DNA from 2 places in the Glutamicibacter sp. AOP5-A2-18 genome. Region 1 is predicted to be linked to the other one. Evidence: riboswitches for the same ligand, from Rfam matches in the RefSeq annotation. Region 1 holds a riboswitch; the other holds the start of a gene.

What was found. Region 1 has a riboswitch for S-adenosylmethionine ahead of ACT3RW_RS14395 (OsmC family protein). Riboswitches for the same ligand answer to the same signal wherever they lie in the genome.
Region 2: linked by a shared signal. The riboswitch ahead of ACT3RW_RS01385 (ABC transporter ATP-binding protein) and the one ahead of ACT3RW_RS14395 (OsmC family protein) in region 1 are both predicted to bind S-adenosylmethionine.

Annotation. Positions count from the first base shown of each region.
Region 1 covers NZ_JBQSVW010000001.1:2,993,874-3,000,179, forward strand. Annotated here, with positions in the region: gene ACT3RW_RS14390 (DEAD/DEAH box helicase) at 1-2,519, opposite strand, end outside; SAM riboswitch class IV at 2,634-2,754, shown strand; gene ACT3RW_RS14395 (OsmC family protein) at 2,787-3,338, shown strand; gene ACT3RW_RS14400 (L-idonate 5-dehydrogenase) at 3,424-4,479, opposite strand; gene ACT3RW_RS14405 (SDR family oxidoreductase) at 4,469-5,239, opposite strand; gene ACT3RW_RS14410 (hypothetical protein) at 5,358-6,089, shown strand.
Region 2 covers NZ_JBQSVW010000001.1:287,065-293,370, reverse strand. Annotated here, with positions in the region: gene ggt (gamma-glutamyltransferase) at 1-442, shown strand, start outside; gene ACT3RW_RS01395 (LLM class flavin-dependent oxidoreductase) at 527-1,927, opposite strand; gene ACT3RW_RS01390 (acyl-CoA dehydrogenase family protein) at 1,979-3,319, opposite strand; SAM riboswitch class I at 3,335-3,426, opposite strand; SAM riboswitch class I at 3,694-3,796, shown strand; gene ACT3RW_RS01385 (ABC transporter ATP-binding protein) at 3,802-4,611, shown strand; gene ACT3RW_RS01380 (aliphatic sulfonate ABC transporter substrate-binding protein) at 4,693-5,715, shown strand; gene ACT3RW_RS01375 (ABC transporter permease) at 5,722-6,306, shown strand, end outside.

The DNA.
Region 1 (6,306 bases):
AGTTCCGGAACCACCTGTTCTTTGGTGCGTCGAAGTACAAATGGACGCAACCGGCTCTTGAGACGATCGAGTCTTTCTTTATCACCGTCGGAAATCTGCTTCTGATAAATATCCTTGAAGGCCTTCTGTCCGCCCAACAGTCCAGGGGCAGCCAAGGAAACCAGAGCCCACAGCTCAAGGAGATTATTTTCCATCGGCGTACCAGTGACAACGAACTTACAAGGCACCGGCAACTGGCGCGCTTGCTTATAGCCCTTTGAGGTGTGGTTCTTCAGCTGTTGCGCTTCATCCATGATCATCACGGAGAATCCGGCAGCTTCAAACTCTTCATAGGACAGTCGGAAGATCGTGTAGCTAGTGACAATCAGCTGCGCGTCACCCAACTGATCCTTGATGCTCTGCCCGGCCTTTTTTGACGTGGAGCTAATCCCCCGCGTACGAAGGTTCGGCGCGAAACGCTGCGCTTCATTGATCCAGTTACCTACCACCGAGGTCGGGGCAAGAACCAAGAACTTTTGATCAGGGTTTTCCGTGCGCGCTTGCTCCAGACAGGCCAGCAACTGGACCGTTTTACCCAAGCCCATGTCATCTGCGAGCACTCCACCCAGTGAGTGGGTACGCAAGAAATTCAGCCAGGCCAGTCCCTGCTCCTGGTACGGGCGCAAATTCGCTTTGAAACTTTCTGGCAGAGCTACGGGCGCAAGTTCCTCGCCACTGGTCAGCTCGTTCATGGTTTCTAGCCAGGCGTTGTGCTGAGCTTCAATGATGCCCAAGTCCAGCAGTTGTTGCCACCAGTCGATGCTCAGCTTGTGGATGCGAATCGTATCGCCTTCAACTGTGCCCAGTTCCCCAGCTTCATTGACCAACTGACGTAGCTGAGCAAAGTCAGCACCGGCGATGGGAATGACGGTCAGATCATCTAAGACAAGGTAGTCCTCATGCCGAGTCAGCGCTGCGAGTAGTTGAGGGAAAGGTACCTTGACCTCATCAATGGTGACTTCAATGGAAAGGTCGAACCAGTCTCCGGTGCTTTCTCCGGCTTCAACGGCAACGGTGGCTGGTGCATCATTTATTTGGTACTTGGGCAGTCGGTTTTGCGCTTCGATCAATACGTCCGGGTGCTCTTCGAGCAGCGGAAGGGTATAAACCAAGAAGTCGATGGACTGAGAGATGCTCAGGTCTTGATCTTCAAAAATGCCCGAGGAGTTCACCGGTCCCAAGGCAGCGTCGTCTCCAAGCTTGTCCTTGATCGAGGCAAGGATTTCCTTCTCGATGCCACGTTGCCGTGGCGCCTTGGACGGGTACTTCCACGAATAGCGCAGGGCGACAACTTCTGGGCTGCTAGATACAGCCAGCCTCAGGACGGGACGAGCAGGGGCAGGAATTTTATAGCTCACGTCGACGCTTTTCAGCGGGGCCAAGTGGCGCATGCGTTCCAGATGTTTTTCCTCAAAACGCGGAACGTCTGCTGCTGGAACGAACTGAACTCCAGAAGCAATAAAAGAGGCAAGTTCTGCTGAAACAGGCTCAGCAAATTCTGCCAGTCCCCAGTCTTTAGCCTTGGCCAACGGCTTAGCCGAGTACACCAAAAATGTCGGTGGATTTCCGACGGGCAGTACATGTGAGTCTTGTGGATCAGGTGCGGAAATGAACCCCTCCATGGTCAACCCGTCTTCACCACGGCGCAGATCTACAAAAGCATTCGCCGGCTCAGGGCTGAAGGTCACAGCGGGCTTGGCGTTGCTACTTCCGTTGATGATCTGCACTCCGGCTGCTTGCAGCGCAACGAAAGCTTCGAGCAAATCTTTGCCCGGCAAATCCATTAGCGAGATCCAGTCTTTGACGTCCCAGACATAACCGTATTTTTGCTTTTCAGCCTGCTCTCGTAGCTGGTCTAGTTCGCTAATGGCACGGCGCTGTTCTTTGGAGAACCGCTTGTCAAAGGCCACAGACTTCCAGCTCACTCCTGTCTGAATCCATGGGCTCTTGGTACCTTGTCGCGCCGGACGGGCCTGAAGGGTCAGGACATCATCGCTGCCGTAGCGTGGTTCGCTGACGATTTTTAGAATGAGGCCCAGCGGCTCTTGGGCGACGTCCGGTTCATCATCAATGACGGGCAATAGGCGGTTAAGACTACGTTCCCACTGCGGCACCGCTTGACGTTGCCAGTCATGCGGCCGCACCGCACCGTCGGTAACGTACAGAGGCTCATCATCTTCGTTAATGGTTTCAATCAATAACGCGGCGACTTCTTCGCAGCGAGTACTGGTGGGGTGTTTGCTGCAACCACCTTCAAATGAAATCCCTTGCGCTTCAAATCGGAAGGTTGCGTTCACCTGCGCGCCGAGCACCTGTCCGCGCACTTGAGTAAGACCGGCTTCAACGTGGCGTTCAACGTGCGAGACCTTTCCCGACTGATAGTAGAACGCACCAATCTCCAACGTGTCCTGGTCCAGTACCAAGTCCAAGTTTTTGATAGTCAGCTGGTATTCCATATCCGCCAATCGTTGTGTACGCAATAGAGCCGGTTGCTACCCTCCATCCTATCGACGGTTACCGACAGCTTCGTAATGACGAAAAGTTAAGCGAATGCTTTACTCGCAGCGGTACTCAAGGATAAAAATGAATCACTGAATCACGAGTTCCACTCACTACGGCCCTGGCTGAGTGGACGGCAACCCTCTAGTCATTGTGCGGGGTGCCCCAGGTGAAGATTCGACGCATCTTGAGAGTCAAGAAGCGTAAACGATGGCGCACCCTTGCGTCAGAAAAGGGGAACACCTCTTATGCCTACCACAACCAAGAAACTTTCCGTAGCCGAAGACCGTTCTGCGCGTTTGCAAGAAGCTGACGCTGGGTGGGGTGAACGCATTTCGGCAGCCCCACAGAGCGCACAACTCACGTTTAGTGTTCGTGGCGAAGGCTTCGGCTCTGTTGCCAGTAACATCAGGGCCGGCAAGCACAGCTTTACCGTTGATGAACCAGCTGCACTGGGAGGCAGCGACATCGCGGCCAGCCCGGTGGAATATGCCTTGGCAGCGTTGGTTTCCTGCCAAGTAGTTGTTTACCGTCTGTACGCGGAAAACTTGGGCATCCAAGTAGATGATGTGCAGATCACCGCTGATGGCCAGCTTGATGTTCGTGGCCTGTTTGGCATTGATGAAACAATTCGTCCGGGCTTCTCCTCCGTGGACTTGCAGGTGCACATCGCTGGTCCTGAATCCGCCGAGCGTTATGAAGAACTACGCCAGGCTGTGGATGCTCACTGCCCAGTGCTAGATCTGTTCACCAATCCGGTCCCGGTCAGCACCTCGGTGCATATCGCTGGCGCGAACTAATACGATCTTGCTCTAAAACCGCTCGTGGCGGTGGCCCCATAATTATGGGGCCACCGCCACGAGCGCGTGATCTTGCTAGTTGCGCTTATTCGCTACGAAAATCCAGCAGTACTTTGCCTGAGCTGGCCGAATCCTTGGCCGTTTCAAAAGCTTGTAATGCTTGGTCCACCGGGAACTGGTGAGTGACCGCGGCGGAGATCTGTAAGGATCCATCAGCCAGAGCTGCAAGCACCTGGTCGATTTCGTCGTTAAAGCGGAAGGAACCGACCAGTTCTAGCTCGCGGGTGATGGCCAATGAGATCAGTGCTGGTTGCTCGCCGGTGGGTAGCAGTCCGACCATTACTACTCGACCGCCGCGTACCGCTCCGCGAACGGCTGAAGCCAACCCACGGTAGTTACCGCTGGCTTCAATGACCACGTCCGCTGCGACCTTGGCAATCGCCTCGGTATCATCGGCGCGCAAGGTAGCGGTGGCACCCAGTTCCCGGGCGATCTCTAACGGTTTCTCGTGCATATCCACTGCAATGATCTCTGCTGCTCCGCCGCGCTTGAGCACAGCGATAGCCAGCGCACCGATCGGACCCGCGCCAATTACCAAGGCGCGTTTGCCTTTAATTTCTCCAGCGCGAGACACCGCGTGCCAGGCGACGGCCGCCGGTTCTGCCAGTGCTGCATCTTCAAGTGAAAGTCCTGCAGGCAGTGCGCGAAGCATCCGGGCGGGCAGGTTCACTTCACGAGCAAAGGCACCCTCGGTGTGGGGATAGCGTGCGGCCGAACCCAGGTAGGTGCAGCCTGGGGAAAGGTTCGGGCGTTCGCTGGGGTAGGCCTCGCCGGTTTCCCCCGGGGTGGCTGGGTGAACGGCCACGTTGGTGCCAGCTTGTGGACCGGTGCCGTCAGCTGCAGCTTGGATGACCGTGCCAACAATTTCGTGGCCCAGAATCATAGGTGCTTTAAGGATGGATTCCCCGGCGGCGCCATGGCTCCAGTAGTGCAGGTCTGACCCGCAGATACCACCAAAGGCAATGGCTATACGTGCTTCATCAGCTGCTGGTTCTGCCACGGCGATCTGCTCGACCCGCAGATCCCCTGCAGCGTGAGCCACCACGGCCACGGTGCTGTTGGTCAAGGTATTAGACGACAACGCTCATACCTCCGTCGATGAAGATGGTCTGGCCGTTGACGTAGTTCGACCCGTCGGAGGCTAGCCATACTGCCGGGCCCGCCAAATCTGCGACGGTGCCCCAGCGAGCAGCCGGGGTGCGGCCAAGAATCCACGAGTTGAACTTTTCGTCATCCACCAGGTTTTGGGTCATCTCGGTGTGGATGTATCCCGGGGCAATGCCGTTGATCTGCAAACCGGCTCCGGCCCATTCTGCGGTCATCGCGCGGGTGAGGTTGCGCAGGCCGCCCTTGGCCGCGGTGTACGCAGAAATGGTGGGTCGGGCTAGATCGGTTTGCACCGAGCAGATGTTGATGATCTTGCCTTCGCCACGCTCCACCATGCCGCGAGCCACTTCGCGGCCAACGAGGAATGCACTGGTCAGGTTGGTGTCAATGACGCGCTGCCAGTCTGCAAGTTCTAACTCCAGCATCGGGACGCGGTGCTGAATTCCGGCGTTGTTCACCAAAATGCGGATGGCGCCGAGGTCTTTTTCGATGCTTGCGATGTTCTCGCGCACGGCGGCATCATCGGTGACATCAAAGCAGACGCTATGGATTTTTTCGGCACCGTACTGCGCGCTGAATTCGGCGGTGGTTGCAGCTAGACGTTGCTCGTCGCGGCCGTGCAGGATGATGGTGGCGCCGGCGTCGGCTAAGGCGCGGGCTAGTTCGCGGCCGATGCCACGCGAAGACCCGGTTACTAGGGCCAGTCGTCCGGACAGGTCAAAGAGTTGACTCATGAATTCCCTCGCAAAAAAGTGTCGATAGTGCACCGACGGGAACTCATCACTCCGGCTTGTGCCCGGCGTGGTCTCCAAAAGGGAGCCCCGTCGCTCTCTCAAAACATATCAGATATATGTGACGCAGGTTGCAATAAAGTACGATTTATACTTCATTGAAGGTCAACACGGTGCCACGGTAAAACAGCCTCGGGTTGTCGTCGACGATCTCAAATTACTCGATTTCAGCTCTTACTGTCAGGATGCAATCATGAACTCGCCACTGACGCTTCCTCCTGCCAACGAAAACGAACTCTGGCTCCATCTCTCTAATTCCTATCGAAACTACATCACTGACACGTCAGAGCACTACGACGAGGTACTTCTAGAGATCACGGAACGTTTTGTCGCATCTGGTTCGTTAGGAAAAGCCGACATTGGCTCTCTCCTGTTGTGGAAGCGACTCCAGGCAAACACCCGCTGGGCAAAAGCGTTGCTGAACACTCCTGATCTAGAAGTGCGCGGGGCCACGGAAAACGTGTTCAGGTTTGCTAATAACGAGGCGCTTAGTGTTCCCGATGCAGCTAGGCAAGCGCGAAGCGCAATCGGTTCCATCCCTGGATTCAAGTCAGGAGATGCTCTGGCTTCATCGGTCATTGTCGCTGCTGCACCAACTCGAATGGCTATTTATGATCGTCGCGCACATCATGGACTGACGTTGCTCGGCATAGAACTGTCAAACAAGAGTGGCCGATATTCGAGGTACATGGATGTATTGCAGAAATTGATAGCTGTCGCTGCAGAACATGATGAAAAGTGGACTGCTCGGCAGGTAGACCAAGCCCTTTTCACATTGGGAAACAGTCGATAGGACCAGTAAATATTCCGGTGCTGAATGTTCACTTTCGAGTGGGTCGCTGGTTGGCTCGGTCGATAGTTCACGTGAACTGACTGCCGAATTTCACCCAATCTGTCAGACGCGAACAGACCGGAGCCCGCAAGAGTCCAAGACTTGTGTGGGCTACAGTCTGTGTTTTAAACCCGGACAGGATCTCTCCCCAAGGAGATCCTGTCCGAGCATGTTTTCG
Region 2 (6,306 bases), 2.7 Mb from region 1:
TTATGATCCGCAAGATCCAAACCGTCTTGAACCAGGTAAGCGTCCGCGCTCTTCGATGGCGCCAACGATTGTTTTGCAAGACGGCAAGCCAGTTATGGCCATCGGTTCCCCTGGTGGTTCCACCATCATCACCACGGTGTTGCAGACCCTGCTCAACCGCTATGATCTGGGCATGAGCATCAGTGAGGCGATTGCTGCTCCTCGTGCTTCGCAACGCAATACTGCCGCGGTCACCGCGGAACCTGAGTTCATCTCCAGGTACGGTTCAGCGATGGAAGCCTTCGGTCATAAGCTCACTCCTGCCGGAGATTCTTTCACCCCGCAGGCAGAAATTGGTGCGGTGGAAGCCGTGGAAATCAATGCTGACGGAACGCTGACGGCGGCGGCCGAACCAGTGCGCCGTGGCGGAGGTTCTGCCCTGGTACTTAACCCAACCAAGTAAGTTTCTAACGCAAAAGCGTGGAGGCGTTGTTCACTTGAGTGAACAACGCCTCCACGCTTTGTAGCTAGCTAGGCCTTAGGAACTTTAGCTCTTGGCAGCCAAGCGATTGCTGATCTTGTACTTCGCGGCGCGGTGAGTTTCCTTCACGCGGTCCCCGGTACCGAAGAGCTTGTTACGCAGCGAACCGTCGGCGTATTCGGTCTTGTAGGCACCACGAGCCTGTAGCTCAGGAACAACATACTCAACAACATCTTCGAAGGTTGCCGGGGTCACGGCGTAGGCGAGGTTAAAACCATCAACGTCGGTGTAGTCCACCCAGTCAATGAGCTTGTCTGCAACCTCTGGGCCCGAGCCAACGGTGATTGGTCCGAAGCCGCCAACACCAACCCATTCAGCAAGCTGACGGATGGTCCATGGGTTGCCGTCATCGCCGCTGGCCTTCTGGAAGGTCTCCACCGAAGACTGGATGGCGTTGGACTTGACGTTGGAACCCAGTGGCTCATCGGGATCCAGCTCTGAGAGGTCAACGCCCATCCAACCGGAGATCAGTACCTGTGCACCTTCGACGTCCGCGTAGGACTTGTAGTCTTCGTACTTGGCCTGAGCCTTTTCAGAGGTCTCATCGGTGATGATGGTCTGCATGGCGAAAATCTTCACGTCGTAACGGTCGCGGCCAGCAGCCTCAACAGCGTCACGAATCTTGGTGACCGTAGCCTTGAGGATTTCGCGGGTAGGGCTGGTAACAAATACTGCTTCAGCGTTCTGTGAGGCGAACTTGATGCCACGTGAAGAAGCGCCGGCCTGGTAGATCACCGGGGTGCGCTGGGTGGACGGCTCAGTGATAGCAATACCGGGCACCTTAAAGTACTTGCCCTCGTGCTCAATATTGTGCACCTTTTCCGGGTCCGTGTAGATCCCGGTTTCCTTGTTGTTCTGAACCGCGTCATCTTCCCACGAGCCTTCAAGCAACTTGTAGACCACTTCGAGGTATTCGTCGGCGTGGTCATAACGCTCGTCGTGTTCCATCTGGTCTTCTTGGCCCATATTGCGGGCGGCCGAAGGCAAGTAACCGGTGACCACGTTCCAACCCACACGACCATCGGTGAGGTGATCCAAGGTAGCCAGACGACGGGCAAAAGCATATGGGTGCTCATAGGCGGTTCCGGCGGTGACGCCGAAGCCCAAGTTTTCAGTTACTGCAGCCATGGCCGAGACCAGCATCATCGGGTCATTAACCGGTGCCTGTGCGCCCGAGCGCAGTGGGGATTCGTTGGTGCCGTTAAAGACATCGTAGGTACCTAGTACGTCGGCAATAAACAGGCCGTCGAACTTACCCTTTTCTAGCACCTTCGCTAGGTGGGTCCAGTAGCCGATGGTGTTGTACGTTGAGGCTTTGTCATCTGGGTGACGCCACAGACCTGGCGACTGGTGCACCACGCAGTTCATGTCGAATGCGTTGAAGAGAATTTCGCGCTTCGTGCTCATAGGTGTTCTCCTTGCCGTGAATCTGTATTGGTGAAATTAGAAATTAGGCGCTTAGGCGCCGTAGTTTTGGTGGTTGCTGTCTTCGCCGGTGACCAAGAGACGTTGAGGCTGAACCGCATTGATTTCGTAGTCCCCCACGATGCGCGCCTTGTACATGGCCGGGTTGTGGGTGGCGATGGTTCGTGCGTTACGCCAGTGCCGATCTAGGTTGCACACAATGCTGGTTGATGAGGCCCCTAAACCGTCAAAGAGTTTGCTGGTTGCTCCGAGCACCAACGGTTGCACGATGGTCTGGGCGCGGTTAGCCGATAGTTCACAGACCGCGTAGCGTTCCTCGTCGTTCAGTCCTGGGTCTACCAGTGCTGCTTCAACTTCTAGTACTGCGCCAATCACTACCGAGTCGACGGCGAAGGACTCTGCTGAGACTTCGCCGACCAGCTGAAGTACCTGTGGTTCGCGGTAGGCAGGAACGCCTGTGCCGGTGGTGAAGATACGGGTACGGTTCTGGACCGACTGGCGCAGATCGTTCAGCGCGGCGCGGGCAATACCTGCTTGCACTGCGGTGAGGACCAGCTGGTAGATCGCAGCTTCGGAGTCGTTAGTTGCCTGTGGGATAAAACAGTCCACGGGCACCTGATGGAACTCGGTGGTGCCGGTACCGGTCAGCCCCTGACCAAACCCATCCCAATCGTCAAGGATTTTTACGCCACTGCGTTGGGTGGAAACGACGGCAATCTGCCGGCCAGCCTTTTCTGGATGGGCCACTGCCACTGCGGTCCAGTCGGCAAAGATGGTGCCGGTGCAGTAGTACTTTTCACCGTCAACTAGCCAGCGGCCATCAGACTCGGTGACCTTGGTGTTCAGCGTACCTAGTGCGTTGCCGCCACGTTCGGTGTACGCATTGCCGACAATCTGACCGGCAGCAATACGGGTAACCCACTTGTTGCGCAGCTCTTGATCTTCAAGAATCAGAATGCTCTCCACAAAGGCGATGTGTGCTCGCCAGAGCTGGCCAACATGGGAATCAGCCTCGGAAAGTTCAATCAGCAGGCGGAACACGTCAACCAGACGTGCGCCGTAGCCGCCCTCAGAAACTGGAATGCGCAGCGCACCAAAGCGGTCGCGGTTCAGCAGGCCTACCTGTTCAAAAGGTAGCACGCGGTTGCGATCGCGGTCCCGTGCGGTCGACGCGATCTGAGCGAATACCGGACGGAAAATTTCAGCCAAACGGTCATACTGTTCGTCCGCGCCCGGACCGGGAGTGACTTTGAGTAGTTGCCGCGTAGACAGTTGCTCTTCGAAGTCATCTAGTCCCATGGCGCTAGCCTGCGAAGGATCGCTGAGCTGGTTGAAGTCCAAACCGGAAGTGTTCGGCGACTCGCCAAATGACATTGAAGTCCTCAATTCTTTCCATCGGTCCTGGCGGTAGCACCGTCCCGCGATTCGGGTGGTTGCTGCGGCGTCGTCGAGCCAGATCTCTCAGCCGCTCTGGATGGGTTGTCATTCATTTGTAGCCGTAACAAAGCAATCATTCCAAGCCACGAAGTCACATTTCATTGTTCAGACCAGGTGGCTTGACAGTTGCGTTGCACAGTCAATGACGCGTCATATCGAAGATGACTTGCCAAGAATCCCCAACTATCGATTAAACAGCCTTCTAATGAAATAAATAACGAAATAACCCGCGCATGTGACGTAGTTATCGAAGATTTTTCATGTTACGCAAGATTTGCTTTCAAATCGTTCGAAAGCCTGTAATGGACACGTAACCATCCCGAGCGGCCGAGAGATCTGGCTCAGTGACGCCGCAGCAACCACCTATGGATGACACACTCCATAGGCCGGTGCTACCGCCAGGACCGATGGAGATGATCATGGCTCTTAGCCTTGCACTGCCTCAAGCGCACACCTCGACCGCTTTAGACGTGGAATTCAGCAATGTTTCGCGCACCTTCACCACCAAAAGTGAAAGCCGCGCGGTCCTCAGCGATATCAACTTGCAGATCCCCGCGGGCCAAGTTGTTGCGATCCTTGGAGCTAGCGGCTGCGGCAAGTCCACACTGCTTCGCGCGGTCTCCGGGTTGGACCAACCATCCACCGGATCCATCCGTACCGGAAAACGCAACGTAGATGGCATCAACGAACTATGTGCGGTCGCATTTCAGGAACCACGACTACTACCGTGGCGATCGGTCCGAGAAAATATCGCTTTGGGCCTCGCGCCAGGTACCAGCAAGGCCGACGGTGCTGAACTGATTGATGAATTAATCGAGCTGACCGGGCTCAGCCACGCGACAGATCTTCGCCCGCGCGAAATTTCAGGTGGTATGGCTCAGCGCGTCTCGCTGGCTCGTGCCTTGGCACGGCGCCCTGGAGTGCTGCTACTTGATGAACCCTTCGGCGCACTGGACGCTTTGACGCGGCTGAAAATGCAAGATCTATTGCTCTCCATCCATGCTTCCTTCCCCACCACAATTCTTATGGTCACCCACGACGTGGACGAGGCGTTGACCTTGGCTGACCGAGTCATCGTCCTGGGACGTGAGGGTCAAGATACCGCGGCCACCGTCATTAAAGAACTCTCAATGAGCGCTTCTCATCCTCGCAAACACAACGAAGATCAGTTCATCGCTCACCGCGCAGGATTGCTTCGACTTCTTGGTGTGGACCCGACTAACCATTGACGTTTAACACCGATTCCCCCTGATCTACTCCATCAGCGACATAGCTGTCGCTTACCCGCACGCACAATTTAGAGGATTATTATGCTTTCGCACCGCTTCACTCGACGTACCGCACTTGCCACCGCAGCACTGTTGATCGGGGCTACTGCCCTGACCGGTTGCGCCGGAGAAAACGCTACGGCCTCAGGATCAGATAAGACCCTGTCCATTGACTTCGCCACCTACAACCCGCTGAGCCTGGTCATCAAAGAAAAAGGTTGGCTCGACGACGCCGCTAAGGATCAAGGCGTCAAGGTGGAATGGGTTCAGTCCGCTGGCTCTAACAAGGCCAATGAAGCATTACGTGCTGACGCAGTGAATGTTGGCTCCACCGCAGGATCCGCCGCTTTGTTAGCCCGGTCCAACGGTTCACCGATCAAGACTATCGACCTGTATTCGCAGCCAGAATGGGCCGCTCTGGTGGTTGCTAAGGACTCCAAGATCAAATCGGTGAAAGACCTCAAGGGCAAAACTGTGGCCGCCACTAAAGGCACCGATCCTTACTTCTTCCTGCTTCAAGCACTAGAGCAGGCAGGTCTGAGCGAAAAGGACATCACCGTACAGAATCTGCAACACGCGGACGGTCGTACCGCGTTGGTCAACGGTTCGGTTGACGCTTGGAGCGGACTAGATCCCATCATGGCCGCAGCCGAACAAGACGGTGCGAAGCTGCTGTATCGCAACCTAGATTTCAACACCTACGGTGCACTTAATGCTCGCGAAGACTTCATCAAGCAGAGCCCCGAACTAGCCCAGCTGGTCGTTGACTCCTACGAGAAAGCACGCGAATGGTCGGGCAAGCATCCAGAAGAGACCGCCAAGATCTTGGCTGATGTTGCCGGTCTAGATCCTAAGGTTGCCGCCACTGTCATCGAAGAACGTTCCAACTTGGACGTATCGGCCGTTCCCGGAACCGAGTACACCAAAGTCTTGAAGACTATCGCGCCCACCTTGGTCGCCAGCGGCGATGTCTCCAAGCAGGAATCCGTAGACGAGGCCCTAGCAACTTTGGTTGATGACCAATTTGCTACCAAAGCTGACCCAACCAAAATTTCCGGAGAGTAGTCAGCAATGAGCACCACCGTCTCCACGAGAAATCCGAAGAAGGCTAAATCCGGAGTCTCTGCCACCATCTTGCGCGCTCCACACTGGTTGTTATCCCTGATCTTGCCGGTTATTGTTCTGGTGATCTGGCAGGTCGTGACGTCCACTGGAATCGTCGCTCCTTGGACTTTGCCCACCCCCACTTCTGTAGTCACTGCAGCAGTTGAGCTATTGCGTGACGGAGATCTTGGCAAACACATTGGCATTTCCACGCAACGTGTATTGCTTGGATTCTTCTTTGGTTCCTTGCTCGGTCTACTGCTTGGCGCACTGGTCGGCCTGTCCAAATTGGCTGATGCTCTGTTGCGTTTGAGCATTAGTGCGTTGCGTGCGGTGCCATCCTTAGCATGGGTCCCGCTGCTGGTGCTGTGGATGAAAATGGGTGAAGACTCCAAAGTCACCCTAGTGATCATTGGTGCATTCTTCCCCGTCTTCACCACCGTGGCCTTGGCTCTTCGTCATGTGGATGCCCAGCTGGTAGAAGCCGCCCGATCTTTCGGGCTGAACGGAATCAAGTTGCTGCGTACGGTGCAGCTTCCTGCGGTGGTGCCT